One region of the Rhizobium sp. 01L410 genome, then DNA from elsewhere that is predicted to be linked to it. Evidence: riboswitches for the same ligand, from Rfam matches in the RefSeq annotation. Region 1 holds a riboswitch; each other region holds the start of a gene.
What was found. A riboswitch is a leader RNA that binds a small molecule or an ion and turns the genes downstream of it on or off. The one in region 1 is predicted to bind cobalamin.
Positions count from the first base shown of each region.

Region 2: another riboswitch for cobalamin. It lies ahead of metE (5-methyltetrahydropteroyltriglutamate--homocysteine S-methyltransferase); the one in region 1 lies ahead of AC1DV9_RS21920 (CbtB domain-containing protein).
Region 3: another riboswitch for cobalamin. It lies ahead of AC1DV9_RS24990 (ABC transporter substrate-binding protein); the one in region 1 lies ahead of AC1DV9_RS21920 (CbtB domain-containing protein).
Region 4: another riboswitch for cobalamin. It lies ahead of bluB (5,6-dimethylbenzimidazole synthase); the one in region 1 lies ahead of AC1DV9_RS21920 (CbtB domain-containing protein).

Region 1 is NZ_JBFTST010000010.1:207,388-214,534, forward strand. It holds gene AC1DV9_RS21890 (putative bifunctional diguanylate cyclase/phosphodiesterase) at 1-93, opposite strand, end outside; gene AC1DV9_RS21895 (DUF6894 family protein) at 321-563, shown strand; partial or broken gene AC1DV9_RS21900 (hypothetical protein) at 639-982, shown strand; gene AC1DV9_RS21905 (sensor histidine kinase) at 1,097-2,590, shown strand; gene AC1DV9_RS21910 (response regulator) at 2,587-3,030, shown strand; gene AC1DV9_RS21915 (histidine phosphatase family protein) at 3,289-3,846, opposite strand; adenosylcobalamin (AdoCbl) riboswitch at 3,904-4,054, shown strand; gene AC1DV9_RS21920 (CbtB domain-containing protein) at 4,054-4,263, shown strand; gene AC1DV9_RS21925 (CbtA family protein) at 4,276-5,013, shown strand; gene AC1DV9_RS21930 (hypothetical protein) at 5,183-5,794, shown strand; gene AC1DV9_RS21935 (sulfite oxidase-like oxidoreductase) at 5,779-6,441, opposite strand; gene AC1DV9_RS21940 (sensor histidine kinase) at 6,714-7,147, shown strand, end outside.
Region 2 is NZ_JBFTST010000001.1:430,790-437,936, forward strand. It holds gene metE (5-methyltetrahydropteroyltriglutamate--homocysteine S-methyltransferase) at 1-1,481, opposite strand, end outside; cobalamin riboswitch at 1,585-1,780, opposite strand; gene AC1DV9_RS01945 (response regulator transcription factor) at 1,857-2,531, opposite strand; gene AC1DV9_RS01950 (sensor histidine kinase) at 2,688-4,019, opposite strand; gene AC1DV9_RS01955 (peroxidase family protein) at 4,526-7,147, shown strand, end outside.
Region 3 is NZ_JBFTST010000014.1:60,650-67,796, forward strand. It holds gene AC1DV9_RS24970 (transporter substrate-binding domain-containing protein) at 1-111, opposite strand, end outside; gene AC1DV9_RS24975 (bifunctional sugar phosphate isomerase/epimerase/4-hydroxyphenylpyruvate dioxygenase family protein) at 354-2,240, shown strand; gene AC1DV9_RS24980 (GntR family transcriptional regulator) at 2,250-2,924, opposite strand; gene AC1DV9_RS24985 (GntR family transcriptional regulator) at 2,964-3,650, opposite strand; cobalamin riboswitch at 3,811-4,066, shown strand; gene AC1DV9_RS24990 (ABC transporter substrate-binding protein) at 4,232-5,248, shown strand; gene AC1DV9_RS24995 (FecCD family ABC transporter permease) at 5,245-6,285, shown strand; gene AC1DV9_RS25000 (ABC transporter ATP-binding protein) at 6,282-7,046, shown strand.
Region 4 is NZ_JBFTST010000002.1:329,508-336,654, forward strand. It holds gene AC1DV9_RS06155 (LTA synthase family protein) at 37-1,926, opposite strand; gene AC1DV9_RS06160 (NAD+ synthase) at 2,169-3,848, shown strand; gene AC1DV9_RS06165 (hypothetical protein) at 3,893-4,099, shown strand; gene AC1DV9_RS06170 (TolB family protein) at 4,241-5,071, shown strand; cobalamin riboswitch at 5,089-5,270, shown strand; gene bluB (5,6-dimethylbenzimidazole synthase) at 5,314-5,997, shown strand; gene AC1DV9_RS06180 (DUF2865 domain-containing protein) at 5,994-7,091, opposite strand.

The sequences.
Region 1 (7,147 bases):
TTGCAGCCAGGCGCCGAGCAGCCAAAGGACCGTTCCCAGCATCATGACCGATAAACATTGCCTTCCGGCACGGCTACGAAAGAACCCCGGCATCGTCATTCCTCACCCCATATAAGACATAGCAATATCATCGAAGTCTGAAATGTTCGTTGAAAACGGGTAGTGATTGTTTGCTGCAATCACTGGGCTGCAGAACGACGCAAGGGATCGGTGGTCGCACGGAAACGACGGGCCTGGCCGGCTCCGCCCAAGTTTTTAGACGCGAATTGAAACCTTTAGCCTGTTTCCCGCTTTAAAGAGCAAAACCAGAGTGGGAAGCAATGTCCGCATTCTATTTCAAGACGCATGACAATGACGGCACTGTGCCAGCCGACCGGGCTTTCGAGTTTCCGGATCTGATCTCGGCCGTTGAACAGGCCAAGCGCGTGCTGGCGGAAATGGCGCTGGATGGGTTGCCGTCGGCGCCGGGCGAGCGGCTCAGCATCGAGGTGCAGAACGGTCAGCGCATGCCGATCGTCAATCTTGAACTCGAGCTGACCATCAGCTACCTGCGCCAATCCTGATAGCCGTCCCGCGGAACCAAGCGATCGCCTCTGCCGTTTGGACATTGAAGTTGAAACGCTCAGGAGGATAGGTCCATGCAGGTCGTCGGCACTCAGGTCATTCCCAGCCATGGCGGAAAATCGGGATTCACCGTCGAATTCGTCAGTGATGGCGGCGAGGTCGTCTCCGTTCAGATGAAGGGAGCCGATATCTCAACCGGCAAAACGCAATCGACAAGGCGAAGGCGCTGATGGGCGAATTTGCTTCGGCCGAGGCGCAGGAAGGCGGCGATATGCGCGTTCGCGAGAGTGCGCGCGTTTCCAAGGCAGAGCAGGAGCTGGAAGCGCAGCTTGATCGCGGCCTTGAGGATACGTTTCCGGCAAGCGATCCGGTTTCGGTGACCAGTCCGTCGATAGCGGGCGACGGCGTCAAACACTGACGCAAATCCCATTTATAGTCACGCTGGGTATCATTGCCTTGCGGTCATCGGGTTGATCGCAGGGCGTTTTTCCGTCACTTGTATTTCAGAAAATCCTTTTCAGAGAAATCCCTGATGTCATCCAACACCTCCTTCGTTCGCTCGACGCTGATCATGCTCGGGCTCGGCGTTCTGCTTCTGGTGGGCATCGTCGGGACCTCGCTGTGGTTGACGAGAGAAAACCGGGTCTATTCCGATACCGTTGCCGAGATGCGCCGGATCCGCAGCGGCTCGGCCGATCTGCTGTCGGCGCTTCAGGATGCCGAAACCGGCCAGCGCGGCTTTCTGCTGACCGGCGAGCAGAGCTATCTCGATCCTTTCAATCTGGCCTTGAAAAATCTGCCGGAGCGGCGAAAGCGCCTTGCCGATGCCGTTGCCAACTACCCGGAATATGCCGGGAAACTGCCTGACCTCGACAAGGCGATCGACGGCAAGCTGGCAGAGGTCGAGAACACCGTAGCGCTCGCCCAGAGCGGAAGGCAGCAGGAAGCGCTTGCCATCGTCAGCAACGACAGCGGGCGCGTCTACATGGACGATGCCCGGCGCCTTATGATCGGCTTCATTGGGCTGACCGACGAGCATTTGCGGGTGATCGTTGCCGAGCAGCTCGAGGCCGCCAGCGATCTGCAATGGGTCACCGTCGGCGGTGCGTTGGCGATCGTGATTGTGCTTGGCGGCGCCATCCTCATTATCTTCCAACATGTGCGCGATCTGTCGCGGGCGCGTGAGGAACTGGAAGCGCTGAACAGCGGCCTTGAGGAGCGCGTCAACGAGCGCACGGAGGATCTGATGCAGGCGAACCAGGAGATCCAGCGCTTCGCCTATATCGTCACCCACGACCTGCGCGCGCCGCTGGTCAATATCATGGGCTTCCTCAGCGAGCTGGAGGCGAGCCTCATTGCAGTGACGGCCTATGTGATGGCCGACGAGAAGAAGCCGAGCGAAAGCGAGATCAAGGAAGCGCGGCTGGCGGTGGAGGAAGACCTTCCGGAGGCGATGAGCTTCATCCGCTCGTCGACGCGGAAGATGGATTCGCTGATCAACGCCATCCTGAAGATTTCCCGCGACGGGCGCCGCAAACTGGTTCCGGAGAGGGTCGACCTCAAGGCCGCGATGGAGACTGCGGCTGCGAGCGTTCACCACCAGGTGGTCGCTGCCGACGGGACGATGGAGATGGACATTCGCGTTCCGGCGCTCATCACGGACCGCTTCTCGCTGGACCAGATCGTCGGCAACCTTTTCGACAATGCGGTCAAATACCGCTATCCTGGCCGCCCGGTGAAGATTGCGGTCCGGGCAATGCCTGCCGGCAAGGGCCGTATCAAGATCGATGTCGAGGATAATGGCCGCGGTATTGCAAAGAACGACCGCGAGCGCGTTTTTGAGCTGTTCCGCCGCGCCGGCGAGCAAGACCAGCCGGGCGAGGGGATCGGCCTCGCATATGTGCGTTCGTTAATACGAAATTTGGGCGGCGACATTACTGTCGAGTCGATTGAGGGTACCGGCAGCACGTTCACGCTGCTCCTGCCTTCGGATCTCACCACCATCGTAAAGGGTACAGAGTCATGAAAGCCACGGGCCAGGAAGTCACGATCGTGATGATCGAAGACGATGAGGGGCATGCCCGCCTTATCGAGAAGAACGTGCGCCGGGCCGGCGTGAACAACGAGATCGTTCCCTTCACCAATGGCAAGAGCGCTCTCGATTTCATCCTTGGTGCCGATCGCAGCGGTGAGGTCAGCAGGGACCGCTATCTGCTGGTGCTGCTCGATCTCAATCTGCCTGACACCTCGGGCATCGACATTCTCGAGCAGATCAAGGGCAACGAGCACACCAAGCGCATGCCGGTGGTGATCCTGACGACGACCGATGACGAGCGTGAAATCCAGCGCTGCTACGATCTCGGCGCCAATGTCTACATCACCAAGCCTGTGGATTATGAAGGCTTCGCGCACGCGATCCGCCAGCTCGGCCTGTTCTTTGCGGTCATCCAGATTCCGCAGCAATAATGCGAAAAGGCGAGCAGTTTGGCTGCTCGCCCTTCTTTCAGCTCACCAGCATCGGGATGCTGATGACAAAGCCTATGAGAACAACGGCGGTCGCGATCTTCAGAAGACGCATGCGCCGTGTACGCTCCCCACTCCAATCATACGTCATGGCTGGTCTCCCCGGGGCAAGGACTTAGCGCCCGGCAAGCCGGGTTCAATAGGTATCGCGCAACTTGCTTGCGTAAGGCTTATCTAAATTTCGCGTTGGGAATGGTAGCTTTAGCGGCCGAAGCGCAGCGCCCAGCGGCGGCCGTCATGGCTCATGCGCAGGATGGCAAGCGGTTCGATATCCGTCAGCCAGAACGAGGCGAGCGGCGCGTTCAGTACATGGAGAACGGCGGCCCGGATCACCGCGGCATTGGCGATTGCGATCATGTGCCCGTCGAGGTTCTGCTGTTCCTCCATCCAGCCGGTGACGCGAGATTGAACTTTCGCGAGACTTTCGCCGCCATGCGGCGCCGATTGCGGATCCGTCATCCATTGAACCAGAGCGTCCGGCTCCTTTGCCTGCAGATCGGCGAGTGAGCGTCCTTTCCAGCGACCGTAGTCAGGATCGGCGAGCCTGGGATCGCCGGTGGCGGCAAGGCTCAAGATTTCGGCCGTCTGCAATCCTGCCAGGGCAGGGCTGTTTGCGCTCCGATCGGCGTGCCGAAGCCTCTCCGTCAACGCTGCGGTTTCCACAACGGCGCTCTGTTCCAGTGGCTCGTTCAGAGGGAAGCGGCCTTCGCGGTTTGCGCTGGTCGGGCCGTGGCAGATCCAGGTCAGCCGGGTATGCACAGGTGAGCCTCCGGCTTGCCGTGGATGGCAAATGAAGTTTCGTTGACAGTTCTCAGCCTAGAGATATAACGGGCATGTTGCGGGTTTGGAAGCCGGTGGAAATCCGGCGCGGTCGCGCCACTGTGACCAGGATGCGAAAGCAGGCTGGAAGTCAGACCTTGCCGCCAACACTCTTTCGACTGAAACGCGTCATTCCAGGAGGAATATATGTCTGACACCACTTTTGCGCCTGTTGCAGCACCAGCGCCAATCCCGGTAGGCGAAATCCTGCCATGGGCGATCTTCGGCGGCCTGCTGATGATCATCGCCATCTATTTTGTCGGCACGGAAGAGGGCGCCATGGCGCTATTCTCGGGCGGCTACGTCCACGAATTCGTGCATGACGGCCGCCACCTTCTCGGCTTCCCCTGCCACTAAAGGACGACAGACATGGTTGGAAATCTTCTACTCCGTGGGATGATCGCGGGGGCGATTGCTGGCATCCTGGTGTTTGCCTTCGCCCATACATTCGGTGAGCCGCTGGTCGACAAGGCGATTGCCTTCGAGGAAGCCGCTGCCACGGCTGCCGGCGAAGCCGCCGAACCCGAAATCGTCAGCCGCGCCACTCAGGCCGGCATCGGCCTCTTCACCGGCGTGATGGCTTACGGCATCGCCGTCGGCGGCCTCTTTGCTCTCGCCTTCGCCTTCGTGCATGGCCGCTTCAGCAAGCTCAGCGCCCGCGGCACCGCTGCCGTCATCGCGCTGGCAGCCTTCGTCGCCATCATCCTCGTTCCCGGCATCAAGTACCCGGCCAATCCGCCGGCTGTCGGTAATCCGGACACGATCGGCGTTCGCACCGAGCTGTTCTTCCTGATGATCGTCGTCTCGGTTGGGGCGCTCGTCGCCGCCGTGGCCTTGGCCCGCAATCTGGCTGTCCGCTTCGGCATCTGGAACGGCTCGATCATCGCCGGTATCGCCTACATCGTCTTCATCGGCCTCGTGCAGTACCTGCTGCCGCCGATCAACGAGGTGCCGGAAAAATATTCGGCAGCGGTGCTCTGGAGCTTCCGCACGACGTCGCTCGGCATGCACGTGATCCTGTGGTCGGTGCTTGCGGTGGTCTTCGGCTTCCTGGCCGAGAAGCGGCTGGAAACGCGGTCCCCGGTTGGCCGTCCGGCGTTTCGGTGAGAGCTTGGTGAGGGAGGTGTTCCGCACTCTCCCTCATTCCTGTGCTCGTCACAGGAATCCAGCCACTGCGCGTCGGCGCGGTGAATGACTCTAGTTTCCCGCGTCCATGGACATGGACGCACTGGATTCCTGTGACAAGCACAGGAATGAGGGATTGGTAAGGTCTGCGATGAAACGGCTGCTTCTTCGTTCGGCGATCTCTGTAGCTGCGCTCGCGCTGCTGACCGGCGGAGCCATGGCCCATAGCCGCACCGCGTCGGAAAACCACAGCGGCATTCCTGTCCCTGAAATTTCGCATGGCGAAATGGCCGTCATGGCTGATTATCGCGACCGGATCATCGCGCTGGCGTCCACCGCCACCGATACCAACGAGCCGTTCCGCCGTGTGCTGAACTATGCGCAGATCCAGTATTCCTACTGTCTCTGGGGCCGTATGCCCGGCAGCGTGACCGACGAAGAGAGTCCGTTCAACGAATGCGCTCACGCCTATCTGGCCGCCACCAAGGCGGTTCTGCTGTCGCTGCGGGATATGCCGCGCGAGGCTGGAGAGGCTGACGCGATTATCTCGGATGCCGATGCCGACATGGTGCGCCGCGGCCTGTCGCTGATCACCTGCCGTTTCAGCGGCGAGGCTTTCAACACTGCCGATGTCATCAAGCCGCGCTGGAGCGAAATTCCGCTGCATACGGCTAGCATGGCGTCGCTGACCGGTTTCTTCGCGATGATCTTTGGCGTCTTCTTCGCCGGCCGCAGGCTGCTGAAGGTTCAGTCCTCGGAGTAGCGCTGCTCGCGCCAGGGGTCGCCGAGCATGTGATAGCCGTTCATTTCCCAGAAGCCCGCCCTGTCCGACGGCATCAGGTCGATGCGGCGCAGCCATTTGGCGCTCTTCCAGAAATAGAGATGCGGCACGACCAGCCGCATCGGGCCGCCGTGATCAACCGTCAGCGGCTGCCCCTCCCAGGCGGTCGCCAGGATCGCGTCTTCGGCGGCAAAATCCGCCAGCGGCAGATTGGTCGTGTAGCCGTCATAGCTCGTCAGCATGACGTAGCCGGCTTCGGCCTTCGGCATGGCGGCATCCAGCAGATCGCGGGTCGAAACACCTTCCCAGCGGTTGTCGTAGCGCGACCATGTCGTCACGCAATGGATGTCGCTGACACGGGTGCTCTGCTGCATCGACTGGAAATCAGGCCATGTCAGCGCAAGCGGTGTCTCTACGAGACCGCGCACCTCGAGCTTCCAATCATCCAGCGATATCGCCGGCTGCTCGCCGAGATCGAGCACCGGCCAGTTCTTCACCAGATGCTGCCCGGGCGGCAAGCGCTCGGTCTCCGGGCGGGCAATTCGCCCTGTCAGGAACTTGCCTTCCGCCGCCCAACGGCGCTTGGACGTGGTGAGCTTGCTGTCAACAGGCGCCTGTTCGTCGGTCATCGCGGTCTCCCATCACAGTCGGCCGATAGGACAATTCCGGGCCCGGAGTGTCAAGGGCAGGGTGATCGCCTTGGCCATGCCGCTGGCCTCTTGGAATTCGCGGCGCCGGTCAGTACAATCGGGCGGTCGGGGTTGCCTTCCTGGGGAGGGAGGCAAAATGGGAGGAGCCGCCGCTGTCTCAGAGGCATAGGCTTACATTTGCGCTGTTTTCAGTGCCTTTCGTCGTTTTCGCCTTCTTCTATTACGGCGGATCGCTGGCGACGCGCGCCTATATGGGCGAGGCCTCGGCGCAGGCTGGGACGGCGCTGCGGCTGGCCGTCTCCGCCCTCAGCGGTCACCTGAACCGCTACGAGGCACTGCCGGCGCTGATTGCCGATCACGATGACATCAAGGAACTGGTCACGCATCCCGACGACAAGGATCTTCGGGACGCCGCGAACCTCTATCTCAAGGAGATCAACCATCTCCTCAAGTCCTCAGACATCTATGTGATCAAGCCCGACGGCGAGACGATCGCCGCCAGCAATTTCGATATGCCGGGAAGCTTCATCGGCGAGAATTTCAGCTACCGCCCGTATTTCCAGGAGGCGATTGCCGGAAAGCAGTCGCGTTTCTACGCACTGGGGACGACCTCGCTGAAGCGCGGTTATTATTTCGGATCACCGATCAGGGCCGGCGATGACATCCGCGGCGTCATCGTCTTCAA
Region 2 (7,147 bases), on a different contig from region 1:
TCGAGGCCGATTTCCTCCTGCCAGCGGATGGCTGCTTCGGTTTCCTTGCGCAGGAAAGCCTCATAGTCTGCATTGCTGAGCGTCCCCTTCGTGTGTGCCGAACGGGCCTTGCGGACTTCAGGCGTCTGCGGAAAGGACCCGATCGTCGTCGTCGGGAACAGCGGCAAGCGGATATCCGTCTGCTGGATCGCCTTGCGCTCGGCGAAACCGGCCTTGCGGCGCTTCATGGTCTCGTCGATCGCCGCAATGCGCTGCCTGACCGCGGGATCATTGACCTTCGGCGAAGCCGCGCGGGCGGCCGCGGCCCTCGAAGATTTGCCGATCGCATCGGCCACGCAATCACGCCCCTGCGCAAGCGCCTGGCCGAGGACCGAGAGTTCATCCAGCTTCTGCGTGGCAAAAGCCAGCCATCCCCTGACCTCGGCATCGACAGCCGTTTCGAGCGCAAGATCGATCGGCACATGCAGAAGCGAGCAAGACGGCGCGATTTCGATCGGACGCGTCTTGGAAAGCGCCTCGACCCGATCGAGCAGTTTCTCGAGATCGGCGCGCCAGATGTTGCGGCCGTCGATGACGCCGAGAGACAATACCCGGCCACCCGGCACCGCTGATGCGACCGCATCGAGCTGCTCGGGCGCGCGCACCAGATCGACGTGCAGACCTGCGACCGGCAGCGCCGCTGCCGTCTTGAGATTGTCGTCCAATGCTCCGAAGTAGCTGGCGATCATGATCTTCAGGTTCGGCACCAGCTGGTGAAGCGCGCTGTACGCCGTGGTCAGCGCGTTCCGCTCAGCGTCTGTGAGATCGAGCACGAGGGCTGGCTCGTCGATCTGCACCCAATCGGCGCCCGCAGTGCTGAGCTCCGCGAGGATGGCCGCATAGACAGGCAGCAGCCGGTCGAGCAGTTCTATCGGATGAAAGCCTGCTTGCGTCGCCTTGCCGAGCTTCAGGAAGGTCACCGGGCCGAGAATGACCGGGCGCGTGTGGATGCCGAGCGCCTTCGCCTCGCGGAACATCTGCAGCGGCTTGTTTTCGGTCAGCGCGAAGCGCTGGTCGCGGGTGAATTCCGGCACCATGTAGTGGTAGTTGGTATCGAACCACTTGGTCATTTCGAGTGCCGGAACGCCCTCGTGATGATGCACATGGCCGCAATCGCTGTGCTCAACGCCCGCAGAACCGCGCGCCATGGCGAAATAGATGTCGAGATCGACGGGGCCGCCCTTCCAGCCATATTCGGCCGGTACGGCGCCGACCATCACCGCCGTGTCGAGCACATGGTCGTAGAGGGAAAAGTCGTTGGACGGGATGATATCGATTCCCTTGGCCTTCTGCAGGGTCCAATGTTCGGCCCGCAATGTCTTGGCGACGTCGAGAAGTGCTGTCCTATCGGCCTTTCCGGCCCAATAGCTTTCCAGCGCGAACTTCAGTTCGCGGTGCTTTCCGATACGCGGGAATCCGAGATTTGCAGTCTTGATGCTCATGTTTCCTTACCCCGAGGGTTATGGGCAAGGCTTGGGATGACGCATCGGCGCGCGGACACAGGCGTGCCGGTCGCAAAAGCGGCACACCGGACAACCCCGCCCGTGGACGTTATCGATCGCGGCAGGTCTCCTGGCTTGCGGGTCAACGCTGCCGTCCGTCTTCCCGGGGCGTCTTCCCCAGTGACATGAATGGACGGCCGCTCGCCGCTTACAGTTGCGGGGGCAGCTCCGGCATTTTCACCGGATTCCCTCTTAGCTCCGGACCAAAGGTCCGCAGAACCACGATGACACGAGCATGTCGCATCACGGATCGCACGTCAATAGACATAAAGATATGTTTATGTCTTTGTTTCTTCGGTTGGCTGTGCTCGCCGATTACGACAACAGCATCGAGGACGGCGCGCCGGTCTCCACGGGAGCCTGCAACTTCTGGGCAGCAAGCACCACTTCGACGCGATTGCGGGCATCGAGCTTCTGCATCAGGATCGTCATGTAGTGCTTGACGGTCTTCTCGCTGATATCGAGCATGCTGGCGATTTCGCGGTTGGTCTTGCCCTGCAGCAGGTAGTTGACGATCTGCTCCTCGCGGGCGCTCAGGCGCTTCTGCATCTGCGCCTTGCGGCGCACCTCGGCCGTCTTCATCGACAGGATCACCTTGGTGGCGAAACCCGGCGTGATGAAGGTGCTGCCGTCATGCACGGTCTTGATCGCCTCATACAGATCGCGCGCCGTGCTACCCTTCAGCACATAGCCACAGACGCCGAGATTGAGCACCTGGATCGCCGTGTCGATATTGGCGGTGGCGGTGAAGACCACGACTTTGGTGCCTTCGTAGTTCTTCTGGATCAGCTCGAGTGCCGCCAGTGTATCGCCCGGCATGCTGAGATCGGTGACAAGAACGTCGGGCCGGTGCTCCTCGACGATCTTCAGCGCGTCGATGGCGTTCTGCCCGCGGGCAGTCACCCGAAGATCTTCCTTCGCCGAGTAAAGATTAACGAGTCCATCCAACAATATTGGATGATCATCAACGAATGCGACCGAGATAGACATGATGACGAATAAACCCCCTCGTCTTCTTTCCGATAGCTCTAAAGTAAACAGAGCCAAACATAAAGACGGATTTTAATGCTTGGTTAACTTCATCGGATTTCTGTCTATTCGATCTCTATGCTTTCAGCCAGTTATCAATTCGGATAGTCCGTCGCCTTATAGGCCAGCTGCGTCGGCCTGCTGCAGCTCCAGCACCATCTCCAGGATCATGCCACCCCCGGGCCGCTTGGTGACAGCAAGCTTACCGCCGAAGCTCTCGATCCTCTGCCGGAGGCCATAGAGCCCCATTCCGCCCTCGCGCGCCGCAAACGGCACCGTCCCGGAGGGCAAACCGTCATCCTCGACCGAAATCGCGATGACCGGCATGTCGATCCGACATCGGACACGCTGGCCGTTGCCACCAGCGTGGCGGTAGGCGTTGTTAAGCCCTTCCTGAACGAAGCGGTAGATGCAGGTCTTCAGCGCCGGCGGCAGGTCGGCATTGGTGCCGCTGGACACAAAGGCGACCTTGGTCTTGGTCCGCGCCTCATGCTGCCTGATCGCCTCGGCCACCACGTCCTTAGCCCAGAGATGCAGGATCTCCGGCAAGAGCAGCGACTTGGTGACCGTCCGGGCCTCGATCAGTGCTTCACCCAGCGTCTTGCTGGTCTCGTCGAGGAGCCTTGCGCGCTCATCTTTCTTGGTCAGGTCGCGCAGCTCGTCGAGCTGTAGGATGGCCAGTGTCATCAGCTGTACCGGGCCGTCATGCAGGTCGGCGCCGATGCGGCGGATGAAGGTCTCGTTGAGGTTGGCGAATTCCATGGAGGCCCGGCGCGCCGTGTCCCTCAGCTCCATCAATTCCTTCGAGGCGGACTCTGCCTCCTCGGCGCGGTGGCTCAGCACCTGCCGCTGATGCTCGATTGTCCGGCTGCCGCGCCTGACGATCAGGAACAGGCCGAGCATGACGACGAAGGAGAACAACGCCACCGTCGTCCAGGTGACCACCCGCAGCCGCGCGAGCTCATCGACAAAACCGCTCGGATCCTCATGGATCTCGGCCACGCCGATGATCCGCCCCGAAGCCTGGTCATGCAGCGGGCTGTAGATTTCGAGATATTCGGTATTGATGTTGCGGAACGTGTGCTCGTCGGCATGAAGATCCGCATAGACGGCGACAATTTCGCCTTTCAAGGCGCGCTGCAGGCCCTCGGGGAAACTGAAGCGGTGGCCGATCATCTGCTTGGTCCGGGAATAGGCAACAGTTCCGTCGGGCGCCCATATCTCGATATGCGGGAAGCGCGCCTGGAGATCCGCATCGCCGAACAGCGCGTCGAGATGAGCGATGCTGGCGGCCTTAAGGCGCGTCGAGGCGCCCAGTTCCTGCACCTCAGCCTCAGTCAGGCTCTGAACCAGCAAGGCCGTCGTGCCGGCCTTTCCGCTGAGCGCCTTGTCGGCAACCAGCCGCGTCGTCAGATAGCCCGCAGAAACCGTGGCGATCAGAATAACCAAGCTGCTGGCGATCAGGAACTGCGTGGAAAGGGTCCGCTCGGCGCCCCATCGAAGGATACGCTTAAACAGTCGCGGCGCTTCCGCGCTTTCATCTACGCCAGCATTTCTGGCGCCTAAGTATTCGTCCGGCAAAACGTCCCCCCAAGGCCGATAGCGCTATCATCCTTGCAATATTACCCAAGGAAATAAAGCACCATTTTTGTACTATAGGCCCGTATGAATTCTATCAGACCAAAGGCCAATTCATCATAGGACCTTACTCCCGGAAGGATAAGGACCGAAGACCTGCTTTTGCCGTGGACGAACATCGAAAACATCGTCCGACCATGCGCCGTTCAAAACCCCGGTAACTTTCCGCAAGATCGCATCATCCCAAGCCAGCCCTGCAAGGCGGGCTTTGAAGACATCAGGGGCAATTCAAACCGCCGGGCTCGCAGCGCGATCCGGCGGACAGGACAAGTTTGCGAAAAACCAGGCGCCAGGACAGCGCGCCGACGGAGGGGAAAATGGTTACGCTTGTAAGACACGATCTCGAGTTCATCCTGAAGCAGATCGCCATCGCCGAACAGCATGCGGCCGGTGGTGACCTTGCCGCGCTCGTCGCCGAAGCCGGCGAAGCAGCCGGCGCGACCGGCACCGGTGCGCCGCAGGCGCATCTCCTGCCCTACGGCCTCCGAACCGTCGACGGCAGCTACAACAACCTGCTCGATGGCAAGGAAACGTGGGGCGCCGCCGACCAGCCGTTCACGCCGCTGGTGCAGCCGAACTACCTCAACGAAAATGACGACACACAGATGTTCGGGACACCGGCCAATCCGGTTTACCTGACCAACGGAAACTATACGCCGGGCACATCGAGCGGCAGCCCGATGCTTGCACCCGGCACCGTCGTCGACGCCGATCCGCGCATCATCTCCAACCTGATCGTCGATCAGACCAGCAACAACCCGGCGGCGATCATGGTCTATGATGCCATGCTCGCCGAGGGCAAGACGGCAACGCGCGTACCGATGCAGGACGCCAATGGCGCGCCCGTCGTCCATGCAGCCAATGTCGTCGGCCCCGATGGCACCGTTCTCGCCGCCGCGGGCAGTCCCGTCTATGTCTACACGTTCGAGAACGTCTCGCCCGATATTGGCGACTCCGCGCCTTACAACTCGATGTTCACGCTGTTCGGCCAGTTCTTCGACCATGGTCTTGACCTCGTGGCCAAGGGCGGCGCCGGTACCGTGTACATTCCGCTGTCACCGGATGATCCGCTCTACAATCCGGCAACGCCGCACACCAATTTCATGGTCCTGACCCGCGCCAGCCGCGACGCCGACGGCGAAGTGGCTGCCAACACCACGACTCCCTGGGTCGACCAGAACCAGACCTATACCTCGCATGCATCGCATCAGGTGTTCTTGCGCGAATATGTCATGCATGAGGGCAAGCCTGTCGCGACCGGCCATCTGCTTGACGGCGACCGTGGTCTGCCCACCTGGGCAGACATCAAGGCGCAGGCCCGCGACATGCTCGGCATCGACCTGACCGATGCCGATGTCACCAACATTCCACTGCTGCGCACCGATCCCTATGGCCGCTTCATCCCCGATGCCAACGGCTTCGCCCAGGTGATCATCGGCATCGGCGCAGACGGCATTCCGAACACCGCCGACGACATCGTTGTCTCGGGGACGCCGGGCGCTCCTGTCAGCACCGCTGGCGCCGTCCGCATCGGCCACGCCTTCCTCGATGATATCGCCCATGCCGCAGTACCGGTCATCGCCGGTGGCGTCCTGCAGGCCGACGGTGACGACGCCGTAGGCTATTCCGGCGGCTTCAACACCCGCGGTCAGCAGACTGCCTACGATGATGAGTTGCTCGACGCGCACTACATCACCGGCGACGGCCGCGGTAACGAGAATATCGGCCTGACGTCGATCCACCACATCTTCCACTCGGAGCACAACAGCGTCGTGGAGCAGACCAAGCAGGTCGTCCTCGACAGCGCCGACCTGGTCTTCATCAACCAGTGGCTGCTTGAGCCGATTACCACGCTGCCGACAACCGAGGCAGAACTTGAGGGACTCGTCTGGAACGGCGAGCGTCTGTTCCAGGCAGGCCGCTTCACCACCGAAATGCAGTATCAGCACCTCGTCTTCGAGGAATTCGGCCGCAAGATGCAGCCGGATATCGATGCCTTCGTCTTCGAGCCGTCGACCGACATCAATCCGGCGATCTTCGCCGAGTTCGCCCACGCGGTTTACCGCTTCGGCCACTCGATGCTGAACCAGGATATCGACCGCCTCGTCGAAAATGCGGATGGTACTTTCAGCTTCGATAACATCACGCTGTTCGACGGCTTCCTGAACCCGCTGGAACTCGGCACGGTCGATGCCAACGGTAATGTGCTCGTCAATCACGATCAGGCAGCCGGCGCCATCATCCGCGGCATGTCCCGACAGGGCGGCAACGAAATCGACGAATTCGTCACCGACGTTTTGCGCAACCAGCTTGTCGGCATCCCGCTCGATCTTGCAGCGCTCAATATCGCCCGTGGCCGCGACGTCGGCCTGCCGACGCTGAACGAGGCACGCGCCCAATTTTACCAGGCCGCCGGTCAGGACACGCAGCTGAAGCCCTATGTCAGCTGGACCGATTTCGCGCTGAACCTGCAGAACACCGCCTCGATCGTCAACTTCATCGCCGCCTACGGCACGCATTCGTCGATCACCAGCGCAACGACGCTCGACGCCAAGCGTGCCGCCGCCGCGTCGATCGTGCTCGGCACTGCCGGTGCACCTGCCGACCGTCTGGAATTCCTGAACTCGACCGGCGCCTGGGCGAACACCGAGACGGGTCTCAACGACATCGATCTGTGGATCGGCGGCTTGGCCGAGAAGAAGATGGATTTCGGCGGCATGCTCGGCTCCACCTTCTCCTTCGTCTTCGAACTGCAGATGGAAAACCTGCAGGAATCGGACCGCTTCTATTATCTCTCCCGCGTCCAGGGCCTGAACCTTCTCAACGAGCTGGAAAACAACTCGCTGAGCAAGATCATCATGCGCAATACCGATCTCGGCGAAGGTTCGACGGCGCTGCCGGGCGACATCTTCTCGACGCCTGATCACACGCTCGAAATG
Region 3 (7,147 bases), on a different contig from region 1:
CTTGATTTCGTCCGGTGTGATGGCGGCTGCCGGGTTCGCGAGCCCGATCGCGGTCACGAGAGCCGCTGCTCCCAGCATCGCATTACGGCGTGTCAGCATCGATTTGAACATGTGTTTCCTCCTCCGTTAGCCGGCCGTCCGACTGCAGCAGTCATCCTCTCCCCGACCGTATGCCGCCATAATTGCCAGAGGCGCGATTTCAAATCAACCTATTTTTCATAAAACCTATGATGATTCATAATTCACCAACTGAATTGAAATCCTCACGACATTCTGCATAATGCCTATAGCCGATTTCCGCGGATACCTGCGTAGCCGCCCATCCGGCGGCACAGCATGAAAGGATTCCAGATATGAAGACCTCGATTGCCACCGTGAGCATCAGCGGCGAGTTGCCCGAAAAGCTCGAGGCCATCGCCAAGGCTGGTTTCGACGGCGTGGAGATTTTTGAGAACGACTTTCTGGCCTATGACAGCAGCCCTGCCGAGGTCGGCCGCATGGCGAGAGACCTCGGTCTGGAGATCACGCTGTTTCAGCCTTTCCGCGACTTCGAGGGCATGCCGGAGCCACTGCGCGGCCGGACATTCGATCGCGCCGAGCGCAAGTTCGATGTGATGCAGGAACTCGGAACAGACCTCGTGCTCGTCTGCTCCAATGTGTCGTCCGTAGCCCTTGGCGGCATCGACCGTGCCGCCGCCGATTTCCATGAGCTCGGAGAGCGCGCGGCGCGAAGAGGGCTGAAGGTCGGCTACGAAGCACTTGCCTGGGGCCGCTTCATCAACGACCATCGCGACGCCTGGGAAATCGTGCGCCGCGCCAATCATCCCAATATCGGGTTGATCCTGGACAGCTTCCACTCGCTGTCGCGCAAGATCGATGTCAATTCGATCCGTTCCATCCCGCCGGAAAAGATATTCATCGTCCAGCTCGCCGATGCACCGCTGATCGACATGGATCTGCTCTATTGGAGCCGTCATTTCCGCAACATGCCGGGAGAGGGCGATCTGCCGGTCTCGGCCTTTGCCGAGGCGGTCGCCGCAACCGGCTATGATGGCTATTTTTCGCTGGAGATCTTCAACGACCAGTTCCGTGGCGGTTCGACGCGCGAAATCGCGGCCGATGGCCACCGCTCGCTGATCTATCTCGGTGACCAGGTCAGCCGGAGCACCAAGACAGCAATCGGGGCCTCCATGCCGCCGCGTGCCCCCGCCGAAGGGATCGGTTTCATCGAGTTCGCGACCGACGAGGACGAGGCCGGCGAACTCGAGGACCTGCTCAAGGCGCTTGGTTTCCGCAAGGCGGGCGTGCATCGCTCCAAGAGGGTAAGCCTTTACCAGCAGGGCGCGATCCGCATTCTCGTGAATGTCGATCCGGCCGGTTTCGCCAACGCCGCCTATGCTGTGCATGGCACTTTTGCTTACGCAATGGCACTGGTTGTCGATGATGCCGACGCGGCCTACAGGCGGGCGCTGGCGCTGGATGCCGAGCCTTTCCGCCAGACCGTTGCCGAAGGCGAGCTGGAAATCCCAGCCATTCGCGGTGTCGGTGGGGGGCTGATCTATCTGATCGACGGCAAGAGTCCGCTCGGCCATTTTTCCGAAATCGATTTCGAACCGGTGGAGGACGATTGCAATGCGGATGCAGGGCTTCTCGATGTCGATCACATTGCGCAGACCGTTTCCTACGACGAGATGCTGACCTGGATGCTGTTCTACACCTCGATCTTCGAGACCCGGAAAACGCCGATGGTCGATATCATCGATCCCGGCGGCGTGGTGCGCAGCCAGGTCATCGAAAATGCCAGCGGATCGCTTCGCATCACTATGAACGGCGCTGAAAATCGCAGAACGCTTGCCGGTCACTTCATCGCGGAGAAATTCGGCTCAGGCATCCAGCATCTGGCCTTCTCGACAGCCGATATCTTCGCCACCGCCAAAGCCCTGCGTGAAAAGGGCTTCAAAGCCTTGCACATCTCGCCCAACTACTACGATGACGTCGAGGCCCGCTTCGGGCTCGATCCCGATCTCAGCGAACGGCTGAAGGCAGAAAACATCCTTTATGATCGCGACGACGAGGGTGAGTATTTCCAGCTCTACAGCGGGACCTACGGGGAGGGGTTCTTCTTCGAGATCGTCGAGCGCCGTGGCTATCGCGGCTACGGCGCGCCGAACGCGATCTTCCGGATTGCGGCGCTGAAGAAGCAGATGCGGCCGGACGGCATCCCGAAGGACGCCTTCTGACTGCCATCGCTAGGCGATGCGGCCGCTTTTCACCACATGTTCAACGCCGCTCAATATGTGGCGGCGGATAACGGCGCGGGCGCCCTCGACGTCCCGCTTCAGCGCGAGTTCGAAGAGGAGCCTGTGATCGTCGACAACCGCTTTGCCGCGAAAACTCTGAGCCAGCATATGATAGCGCAGGAAACGGTCGAAGACGGAGGACAGCGTCTCCATCAGCGTCGCCGAATTACAGGCGGAGACGATCGCCTGATGAAACTCCCAATCGTAGCGGACCCAGTCGATCGTGCGCGAGGCGTCGCCGGCAAGCAGCCTCTTTTCGGCGGCCGCAAGCTTGTGGTGCGCGGCGACGATGCGCCCTTCCCATTCGAGATTCCCCGCGGCAAATGACAGGCCGATGGCATGGGTCTCCAGCACAGTGCGAAGATCGGCGAGTTCCTCCAACTCCTTGAGCGAAGCGGGGCTGACTTCGAAGCCGCGCTGGCCTTCGGCGAGCACCAGGTTTTCGGTGGTCAGGCGGCTCAGGATCTCGCGCAGCGACGACACACTGATCGAATAGTGCTCCTTGGCCTGCTCCAGCTTGATCTTCGCACCCGGCGCCAATGTCCCGGAGATGATATCCTGACGAATTTGCCGGGAGACGACGTCGCTGACAGTCTCGGAATGTTCACCGGTCACTTTGAGCATTGATTCCTCTACGTCCCGCACCATCGTGCGTGGAATACATTATCCTGCCGATAGGCGAATGGTCGCCAGTGAACCCTTGCTCAGCGCATGCTCGACGCCCTGCTGAATATGCCGCTGCAATATTCTCTTCGCCGTCGTGATGTCGCGCTGAAGAGCGGCCTCCAGCAGTTGCTTGTGCTCTTCTTCCGCAACGCCGCCGCGATAGGACAATGCCACCATCTGATATCGCAGATATTTGTCGAACACCGCCGAATGTGTTTCCATCAGCAGGCGCGATCCGCAGGCCGAGATCAGAGCCTGGTGAAACTCCCAGTCGTAGCGCTTCCAGTCTTCCGCCCTACTGGTATCGCCCGAGGCCATCACCTCTTCCATGCGCGCCAGCTTGTAATGGGCCGAGACCAGCCGCGCTTCCCATTCGACATCGCCCTGTTCGAAGGCCTGCTCCAGCGCGTGCTCCTCGAGAAGCAGACGCAGCGCTGCGGTCTCTCTCAGGTCGGCGACCGAAACACGCGCGACTTCGAAGCCGCGCTGCCCCTCGGCAACGACGAGGCCTTCCGATGTCAGGCGGTTGAGAATCTCTCTCAGTGTGCTGACGCTGGTTTGGTAGGCGATTCTCAGATTTTCAAGCTTGAGCTTCTGCCCCGGAGAAAGCCGCCCGAAAATGATATCCGCCCTTATTTGCCGATAGCCGCTCTCTGCGACGGTCTCGTTTGAGATTTCGTTCAACGGCCATTACCTCTGATATTCCCATTTTCTTCATATATAACGGAATAAGTATGCCGTATTCAACAAGCGAAAACGCGATTGGCGGCCGTTCTGCGGGTACTGAACCCTGATTGCCGAACCAGGGTGGCGCGCTGCGCGTCTTGACGGCCGGGATATTAGCGTCGTAACTGCATCCGACGGTTCCCGGAGGAAGTCTCCGACGGGATTAATAGGGAACACGGTGCGGACGACCCAAAAGGGACCAAGACCGTGGCTGCCCCCGCAACTGTAAGCGGATTGCCGATCATCACGGGAGACCAGCCTGCTGGATGTCTCCCTTGGGCCGCAAGGCCATGCCACTGCGATGTTATCGCGGGAAGGCAGATGAGAGGCGAATATTCGCGAGCCAGGAGACCTGCCGTCAAACACGATCCAATCAGCCGGGCGGGGATGCCTGGAAAGGAACAGACATGTTTGACCTGACCCTTCGCCGATACATGGCCTCCATCCGCCTCGATTGGGCTTTCCGCGTCCGCGCTGCGTGAGCAGTCACGCCGTGTTCCGCGGCGTCGTGCTGCCCGCTTCTCCTAAATCGAGGTCCCATGCGCCAGATTATCGCCACGCTCACATTTGCCCTCGGCCTGACCGGCTTCGCCGGTACAAGCCTTGCCGCCACGCAGTATCCTCTGACCCTCAACAACTGCGGGCAGCAGGTCACGTTCAAGAAGGCGCCTGAGAAGATCGTCTCGATCGGCCAGGGGATGACCGAAGTCCTGTTCTCGCTTGGTCTTGCCGGCAAGGTCGCCGGTACCGCCGTCTGGGTCGGGCCGGTCCTGCCGCAATATGCCGATGCAAATAGCAAGATCAAAAGGCTCGCCGACAACGATCCAAGCTTCGAGGCCGTCGTCGGTCAGGAACCCGATCTGGTCGCCGCCGAATTCGAATGGCATGTCGGTGCGCAAGGCTCTGTCGGCAAGCGCGAGCAATTCGCCGATCTCGGCATCAATACCTACATCGCGCCTGCCGACTGCGTCGCCAAGATCAATGCCGATGGCGGTGATGGCGTTCGCAAGGAGCTGTTCACGATGGACCTGATCTATCAGGAGATCGCGGAGCTCTCCGAAATTTTCGACGTCAAGGATCGCGGCGATGCCCTGATCGCCGATCTGAAGAAGCGTGAGGCTGCAGCCGTTGCCTCGATCTCGGGTGCCTCGGGCAAGAACCTGCCCGTTGTCTTCTGGTTCTCCAGCAAAGAGGTCAAGGGCGACGCCTTCATCGCCGGCAAGAACAGCGCTCCGGCCTATATTCTCAAGACGGTCGGCGCGAAGAATGTCGTCACGACCGAAGAGGAATGGCCGTTGGTCGGCTGGGAAACGATTGCCCAGGCAAATCCTGCCGTCATCGTCCTCGCGACCATGGACCGCCGCCGCTATGCCGCCGATGATCCGAAGGTAAAGATCGATTTCCTGGAGAGTGATCCGGTTACCAAGGAACTCGAGGCCGTCAAGAACAAGCATTTCGTGATGATGGACGCCCAGTCGATGAACCCGACGATCCGCACGATCGACGGCATCGAAACGCTGGCAAACGGCATCAAGACCTTCGGCCTTACGCAGTGAAAGTTGCCGCTTCCTGGCAACGCCGGTGGTGGGCGCTCGTTGCGCTCACCGCCGCCGCCGTTCTCCTCCTTGGCGTCATGATCAGCCTTGCCGTCTCGATCGGCGAGATTGCGATCCCAGTTGCGACAACCGCCAAGGCGGTTTCGAACCGGCTGTTTGGAACGGCGTTCGAACTCAGCCGCATCCACGAAGGCGTCATCTGGGACTACCGGCTCAGCCGCGCTTTGGCGGCGGCCAGTGCGGGCGCTTCTCTCGCCCTCTGCGGTGCCATCCTCCAGGCGCTTCTTCGCAACCCGCTCGCCGAACCTTACGTGCTCGGCATTTCCGCCGGCGCCTCGACCGGGGCCGTCTGTGTCATGATCCTCGGACTCGGCTATGGCGTTCTTTCGTTGTCGGGTGGTGCCTTTATCGGTGCGGTGGTGGCCTTCCTGCTTGTCGGCATTCTTGCGACAGGCACCGGGGGCTCCAGCGAACGGATCATTCTCTGCGGGGTTGCCGGCTCGCAGCTCTTCAATGCGCTCACCTCCTATATCGTCACGACATCCGCAAATGCGGAACAGGCGCGCGGCGTGCTGTTCTGGCTCCTGGGGTCGATGAGCGGCGTCCGCTGGCCCGATGTCTATCTGTCGGTGCCGATCGCGATCGCCGGCTTCGCCGCCTGCCAGTTCCACGCCCGCGCGCTCGATGCATTTGCCTTCGGTTCGGATGCCGCCGCATCGCTCGGCGTTGCCGTGCGGCGGGTGCAGATCGTTCTTTTCGGCATCACCGCGATCATGACTGCGGCCGTCGTCAGCATGGTCGGTTCTATCGGGTTTGTCGGCCTCGTCATCCCGCATGCCGCCCGCTTCATCGTTGGCCCGTCCCACAGCCGTCTCCTACCGGCCACGGCGCTCGGCGGTGCGATCTTCATGGTCGGGGCCGATATCGTTTCCCGGATCATCATCACGCAACAGATCTTGCCGATCGGTGTGGTCACCGCGCTTTTCGGCGCCCCAGCTTTCGCGATCATCCTCTATCGCGTCGGGAGAAGTGCATGAGCATCTCCATCGATACCGTGTCCTATTCGGCCGGCGACACCTTAATCATCGATGGCATCACGCTATCGGTGACCCCAGGTAAGGTGCTTGGTCTGCTGGGCCCGAACGGCTCGGGAAAGTCCAGCCTGCTGCGGCTAATCTGCCGCCTGCGCCGCGTCGATAGCGGCGTTATCCGTCTCGGCGAGGACGACGTCGCCATCCTCTCTAGAGCCAGTCTCGCCCGGCGCGTTGCTCTCGTCGAGCAGCAATCGGCAACCGATACGCCGCTGACCGTGCGTGACGTCGTCCAGCTCGGGCGCACGCCGCATCGCGGCCTGCTTTCTGCCTGGGATGCGGGAGATGATGCGGCCGTCGACATGGCCCTGGAGCGGGTCGACATGAAACACCGCGCCGGACAGATATGGCAGACACTTTCCGGCGGGGAGCGTCAGCGCGTCCATATCGCGAGAGCTCTGGCTCAGACGCCGACCGAGCTCCTGCTCGACGAACCGACAAACCACCTCGATATCCAGCACCAGCTCGAAATTCTATCCCTCGTGTCGAAACTCGGGACGACCTGCATCATTGCCATGCATGATCTCAATCTCGCAGCGATGTTCTGCGACAGCCTCGCCGTGCTGCAGAAGGGTAAAGTGGTTGCATTAGGAACCACATGGGAGGTTTTGAACGAAGATCTGATTGCCCGCGTCTTTGGCGTCCGGGCGTATGTCGAGCAATCGGCGGTGCACGGCCGCTACAACATTCAATATGCGATAGACTGAAGATGGCCTTGAGCCGCTGCCTGAGGTTCATGGAGAATTGCCGGCGCGCGCAATTGGGAGTGTTGCGCCAGTTTGCCGGGATGGCATTTCACTGGAAGTTC
Region 4 (7,147 bases), on a different contig from region 1:
CCCGCTGATGGCCTGAATGCAATGCGAATTAGTGTCTTAGCTGCCCGGTTTGGTGACCATCACATGCTGCGGGAAGAAGCGGTCGAGCGTCTGCGCCTTACCGAACATGACGTCGTGCTGCAGGTAGCGGTAATCGCGCACCAAGGGATCGAGCTTCTTCGGATCGAGCACCCAGTCCGGCGTCACCTCGTTCTTGCGGGTTGCCAGCTGGTAGCGGTCGATGATGTCGTATTTCTTCTGCACCCGGCCGAGGAAGCCGGTGTAATAGGGATGCTCGAAGCCGGCGAACTTCAGGAGATTGTAGGAGATCAGCGACGGGCTGATGGTGCCGACATCCTGCTTGACGCCCTTCTTGTTCGACCAGATCACCAGCGGCGTCTCGTGCTGCTGCTTCATCACGTCGAGCGGCGCCTTGCGGGTGGCGACCTGGTCCGGCATGTAGCCGGCGCTCATATAGACATTGCCGAGCGGCGGCAGGTGGTCACCCCAGAGAACGATTATCGTCTCGCGGTCGCGATGCGAGGCCCAGTCCATCAGCATCTTCAGGCTGTCGTCGGCTTCCTTGACACCCTGCGTATAGGTCGCGAGCGTTGCGCGGTCGGCTTCCGGAATGTCGCCCTGGATGTCGATCGAGTTGTGGGCGTAGCGGTTGGCCTCGTAGGGGCCATGTCCCTGCAGCGTGACAGCGAAGAAGAAGAACGGCTTATCCAGTCCGTCGCCCTCGCGCATGATTTCTTTCATCAGCGAGTCGTCGGAGGCAAAGATGCCGCGTTTTTCCATCGGCGGCAGGGTTTCCTCGGTGCGGAACTCCTCGAAACCGAAATCCTTGTAGACCTCGTTGCGGTTCCAGAACCAGCCGCTGAAAGGATGGAGCGCGCGCGCCGTGTAGCCTTCGCCGCGGAAGAAGGTCGCAAGCGAGGGCACGTCGCGGCGGATATATTGCTGATAGGGAATGCTGCCATAGGGCAGGAAGGCATTGGAGAAGCCTGTCAGTGCCTCGAACTCGACATTGGCGGTCATGCCGCCAAATTCGGGCGAAAACACATAGCCGGACTGCGAGGCGCGGATAACAGGCATCGGGTCGGCGCTGAAATTCAGCTTCTTCAGCCGCGTCGGATCCCAGAAGGATTCGCTCATCAGCATGATGACATCGGGCTTTTCGCGCGGGCCGGCGAGATAGCCGTAATTGCGGGCCGGGATCGCGTCGAGCGCCTCGGCATTGAGGCCGGCAGGGGCTGCCACATCGGCCATCGGTACGTTGAAGATGAAGGCCAGGATGAAGCCGTTGCTGCGGTAATTTTCCTTCTGGTCCCACATCATCGGCACGACCTGCAGGCGGTCGCGGATGTAGGAATATTGCGAATAATCCATCAGCGAACCGAAGGCGGCGATCACCGGTAGGCCGAGGCAGAGGCGGCGAAGACGCGCCTGGTTCGACAGCTTCGGAAAGGTGCGCCAGGCATAGCGCCAGCCGAACACCATGCCGGCGGCCAGCAGCACCAGGCCGACGACGATGGCGATGGCCGTGAACGGCCGGTCACGCACCATCACCGGCAGCAATTCCATGATCTGGCGGCCGAAGAGGATGTCCGAGGGATAGAAGGGATCGGACAGGTAATGCTGTTTCTGATTGGAGACGAAAGCCGGGATCAAGACAAGCGGAACGAGGATCAGCGCCGAGAGATAGCGGCGGCCGAAGGCGGCATCGAGCGTCAGCATCAGGATGGTCAGCATGACGACGGTGGTCATGCCGGGGCGGGCCGTCGAGGTCAGGAAATCGCCGACATCGGCAAGCGTGCTGCGGGCGATCCATTCGACGGCGATGACACTGAGCAGCGCCATCGAAAAGGTGAATGCGATGCTGAGGGCGGCTCGGGCGGCGGGAGAGCGGACATTCGCGCCGAGACCAGCAGAAAGCAGCGCCATTCTTCTGGCCTGCGCGGACTTCATGACCAACGCGATCAAGGGCGGACTCCAATGTCATTCCCGCCGTCATCCCGGCGTCATAAAACCTTCACCGAACTGTCACATGCCCGCCATGAACGCTAGATGAACCATTAATGTTTCCTTGCTTTTCCCGAAGATTTGAATTTTCGTCTGAGCAGACCCGGCGGCTTTTCATGGCAGGACACGTTGCGGGGCGAACGCGCGCGCGCTAAATAGATGACATGACACAGGAAAACGCTCCCTTGAACACGCTCCGGATTGCCGTCGGCCAGCTCAACCCAACGGTCGGCGATGTTGCTGGAAATCTTGCCAAAGCCCGCGAGGCACGCGCCGATGCGGCCCGTCAGGGCGCGGATCTGCTGCTTTTGACCGAGCTTTTCATTTCCGGCTATCCGCCCGAGGATCTGGTGCTGAAACCGGCATTCCTGAAGGCTTGCCTCAAGGCCATCGAGGATCTCGCTGCCGATACCGCGGATGGCGGACCGGGGCTGATCGTCGGCTTCCCGCGGCAGGGCGAGACAGGGCGGCACAATTCCGTCGCGGTGCTCGATGGCGGCAAGATCCTGGTGTTCCGGGACAAGATCGATCTGCCGAATTACGGCGAGTTCGATGAGAAGCGCGTCTTTGCCGAAGGCTCGATGCCGGGGCCGGTGAATTTCCGTGGCGTCAGGATCGGCGTGCCTATTTGCGAGGAGATCTGGAACGATCTCGGCGTCTGCGAGACGCTGGCCGAAAGCGGCGCCGAAATCCTGCTGGTGCCGAACGGCTCGCCCTATTATCGCGGCAAGGTGGATGTGCGCCATCAGGTGGCGCTGCGACAGGTGATTGAAACAGGCCTGCCGCTGATCTTCGCCAACCAGCTTGGCGGCCAGGACGAACTGGTCTTCGACGGCGCGAGCTTTGCCTTCAACGGCGACAAGTCGCTTGCCTTCCAGATGAGCCAGTTCGAACCGGCGCTTGCCGTGACCACCTGGAAGCGCGGCGACAACGGCTGGCGTTGCAGCGAAGGGCCGATGTCGCATATTCCGGAGAAAGAGGAGGCGGATTACCGCGCCTGCCTGCTCGGCTTCCGCGACTACGTCAACAAGAACGGCTTCAAGAATGTCGTGCTTGGCCTCTCCGGCGGCATCGACTCGGCGATCTGCGCGGCGATTGCCGTCGATGCGCTGGGCGAGGAGCGGGTGCGCACCGTCATGCTGCCCTATCGCTACACGTCCGAGGATTCGCTGAAGGATGCCGCCGAATGCGCCAAGGCGCTCGGCTGCCGCTATGATATCGTGCCGATCGAGGCGCCGGTGACCGGCTTTACCTCGGCGCTCTCGGACCTCTTCGAAGGCACCGATAGCGGCATCACCGAAGAAAACCTGCAGAGCCGCGCCCGCGGCACGATCCTGATGGCGATCTCCAACAAGTTCGGCTCGATGGTCGTCACGACGGGCAACAAGTCGGAAATGTCGGTCGGCTATGCGACGCTTTACGGCGACATGAACGGCGGCTTCAATCCGATCAAGGACCTCTACAAGATGCAGGTCTATGCGATCTCGCGCTGGCGCAATGCGCATGTGCCGCCGGATGCGCTCGGACCGTCAGGCGTGGTGATCCCGCAAAACATCATCGACAAGGCGCCCTCTGCCGAACTGCGGCCTGATCAGACCGACCAGGATTCGCTGCCACCTTATCCGGTTCTCGACGACATTCTCGAATGCCTCGTCGAAAAGGAAATGGGTGTCGACGAGATTGTCGCGCGCGGCCACGATGTCGCGACCGTGCACCGGATCGAGCATCTGCTCTATCTCGCCGAGTACAAGCGCCGCCAATCGGCGCCCGGCGTGAAGATCACCAAGAAGAATTTCGGCCGCGACCGCCGCTATCCAATCACCAACCGTTTTAGGGATCGGTAGGGGTATCATCAATTGCTGTTTGTCTAGATTGAGAGGTGACGAGCATGGCATTGCGCACAATTGCCTTGGATGAGCTCGATGGTTTTCAATTGGACGAAGCAAACCGGCTTTATTGGCGGGGCGAGACGGTTGTTCTTGAGCGCCGGTTGAAGCTCGAAACATATCAGATTGTTCTCGCTACATTGGCTACGGTCGGCGCCGTCGCATCTGGAATTCATCCTTTCCTGGTGAGTTGGCATCTTCTGAACTGAGGATTTCGTGTCCTTGAACCTCAGTTCGCTTTTGAAGCGCTGCGCCTTTATCGAAACGCAGATGCATGGCACAAACCGCATGCAAATCAGAATGAAGCGGAACGGCTAAGCGCCGGGCCGCAGCAAATGCGGGAGGCATGCATGCGCAGTTCGGTCGAGATCTACAACATCCTCACCGGTCAGAGCCGGGTCGTGTTCCAGACGGAGCAGCTGATCGAGGCGCCGAATTTTTCGCCCGATGGCCGCTACCTACTGCTGAACGGTGATGGCCTTCTCTATCGTTTGTCACCGGATGGTGAGGGCGGTCTGCAGCAGGTCGATACCGGCTTTGCCACGGCCTGCAACAACGATCACGGCATTTCGCCCGATGGCCGCCGCTATGTGATTTCCGACAAGACCGAGCACGGCAAATCCTGCATCTATACGCTGCCGTCGGAAGGCGGCGCGCCAAAGCAGATCACCGAAAACCTGCCATCCTATTGGCATGGCTGGTCGCCTGACGGAAAGGAACTCGCCTATTGCGGCATCCGCGGCGATCTCTTCGACATCTATACGATTTCCGTCGATGGCGGGGCCGAGCGGCGGCTGACGCATGGCGAGGGGCGCAATGATGGGCCTGACTATTCCTTCGACGGCCAGTGGATCTATTTCAATTCCAGCCGCACCGGGCTGATGCAGATTTGGCGGATTCATCCCGATGGGACCGGCCTCGAGCAGGTCACGCACGACAATTACGGCAACTGGTTTGCCCATCCGGCGCCTACCAACGACAAGGTGCTGCTGCTTTCCTACGACCCTGACGTCTTCGATCATCCGCGCGACCTGCATGTGCGGCTGCGGTTGATGGATATGGACGGCGGCAATCTGACGACGCTTTTCGAGCTGTTCGGCGGGCAGGGCACGATCAATGTTCCCTGCTGGTCACCTGATGGTGACGAGTTTGCCTATGTCCGGTATTTCCCGGCTACTTGAAGCGTCTCGTAAAAGCGGGCAAGACGCTTCGGTCAGGTGCCCGCTTGTCGCGGGAGAATCGGGAATCCGGTGCAAGCCCGGAACGTGCCCAACGCTGTAAGGCCGACGCCTGCCGCATCATGCCACTGGTTGACACCGGGAAGGCTGCGGCGGGCGGATGACGCCAAGTCAGAAGACCGGCCTGGCATCATAGACTGATCCCGTGCGGACGGCGGGGCGGTTGCGTTGTTGGGGATTTGACGATGCGGCCCATGAACAAGGATGCGCTTGAAGGCGCGTCTGCCTTTTCCGCTGACGAGCGCGACGCCGTCTACCGGGCGATCATGACCCGGCGCGATGTGCGCGACCAGTTTCTGCCTGATCCCATCCCATCCGATGTGCTGATGCGGCTGCTTGAGGCCGCACACCACGCGCCCTCGGTCGGCTTCATGCAGCCCTGGAATTTTATCGTCGTCGAAGATGTCGCTGTCCGCCAGCGCGTCTGGAACGCCTTCGACCGGGCGAACCGCGAGGCGGCCGGGATGTTCGATGGTGAGCGGCAGGCGACATACCGATCGCTGAAGCTCGAGGGCATCCTCAAGGCGCCGCTCGGCATCTGCATCACCTGCAATCCGTCGCGCAGCGGTGACGTCGTGCTGGGGCGCACGCATAACCCGCGGATGGATAGCTATTCGACCGTCTGTGCCGTGCAGAACCTCTGGCTCGCGGCACGGGCTGAAGGCATCGGCGTCGGCTGGGTCAGCATTTTCCACGAGAGCGAGCTCAAGGACATTCTCGGCGTGCCCGTGCATATCGAGATCGTCGCCTGGCTCTGCGTCGGCTATGTCGATACGCTCTATAGCGAGCCCGAGCTGGCCGTCAAAGGCTGGCGGCAGCGGCTGCCGCTCGACGAGCTGATCTTCCGCGATGGCTGGGGCCGCCGCTAATTCCGCTGTTGCTGCTGCGGCTGCGGGCCCGATGTTGCCGGGTTCTTCAGGTCGATACTGCCCTGGTCGCCCGCGAGAAATTGCGGGCCGATCTGGCGTACCTTGCTGTTTCCGGGGTCGTAGGGGCGGTCCGGTACCTGTGCCTGCGGCGCAGCCGGTGTGGGGGCGGCCGTTGCCGGCGGCTTGGTGGTGATTGTCGTGATCGAGCCCTTTGGCGGCGGCGCGCTGACGGTCTGGTTCTTGCGCATCTGCTCGTAATAGGCGGTCAGATTGCAGGTGCAGGAGGATTTCTCGCCGGGTGCCCGGTTCTTGTAGGCGAAGGCGTTTGGCATGGCGCTGTAGCGCGCGCCGGTCGCGGCCGAGATCATGTTGGCGGCGTCGGTATTCGAAACGTCCTGATAGAAAAGTTCGGTCTCGATGCCGGGACACATTTTCGAGCAGGTCGAGGCGTCGCGGCTGAAATCGATCGAGGTCGCATTGGTGCTGATCGGGAAGAAGCCGCCGTCGCAGCTGCGCACGCACATGGTGCTGACATGCGACATCATCTCGCCGCGCGGCACACCATATTGCGTGTTGCCTTCTTCGCCGTTGCCGAGCGGAATGAAGGTGTCGCCGCGCATCGCCTGTTCTTCGGTACTTGGCGCAGGGACATAGGCGCGCTCGTCCGGCTGATAGCCCGGATCGTCGTTGCAGCCGTTATCGTCGAGGGCGGCCATCAGTTCGCGGCGTTCGTTGACATCGCTGCCGCCGGCCTCCCGCAGTTGGTTGCGGCGGTCCTGGAGGTAGTGGATGTTGTCGATCATCCGCGATTCCGATTCCTGCAGATCGCTGCAGTAGCGGTCATTCTCGCCGCCGATGACGACCATGCTGTCGACACTGCAGCCGTTGCTGCGCAGGTCGTTGCGCAGCTTGCGTAGCTCGAGGTTCTGTTCGGCTATGGCGCTTGCATATTGACGGATCTCCGGGCCGTTGCCGATCACCTGCGGCAGGTCGGCAAGGCGTCCGCGCAGATCTTCGCAGATCGCGCTGGTCTGCGCCGCCGCGGGCGCGGCAGTAGCGAGAAAGAGAGCAAGGGTCAGGCTTCGGCGTTTCACGGTATCATCCCGCAGCATAGTAAACCGGAAGCGGCAGAGCATTTGCCGCATCCGTT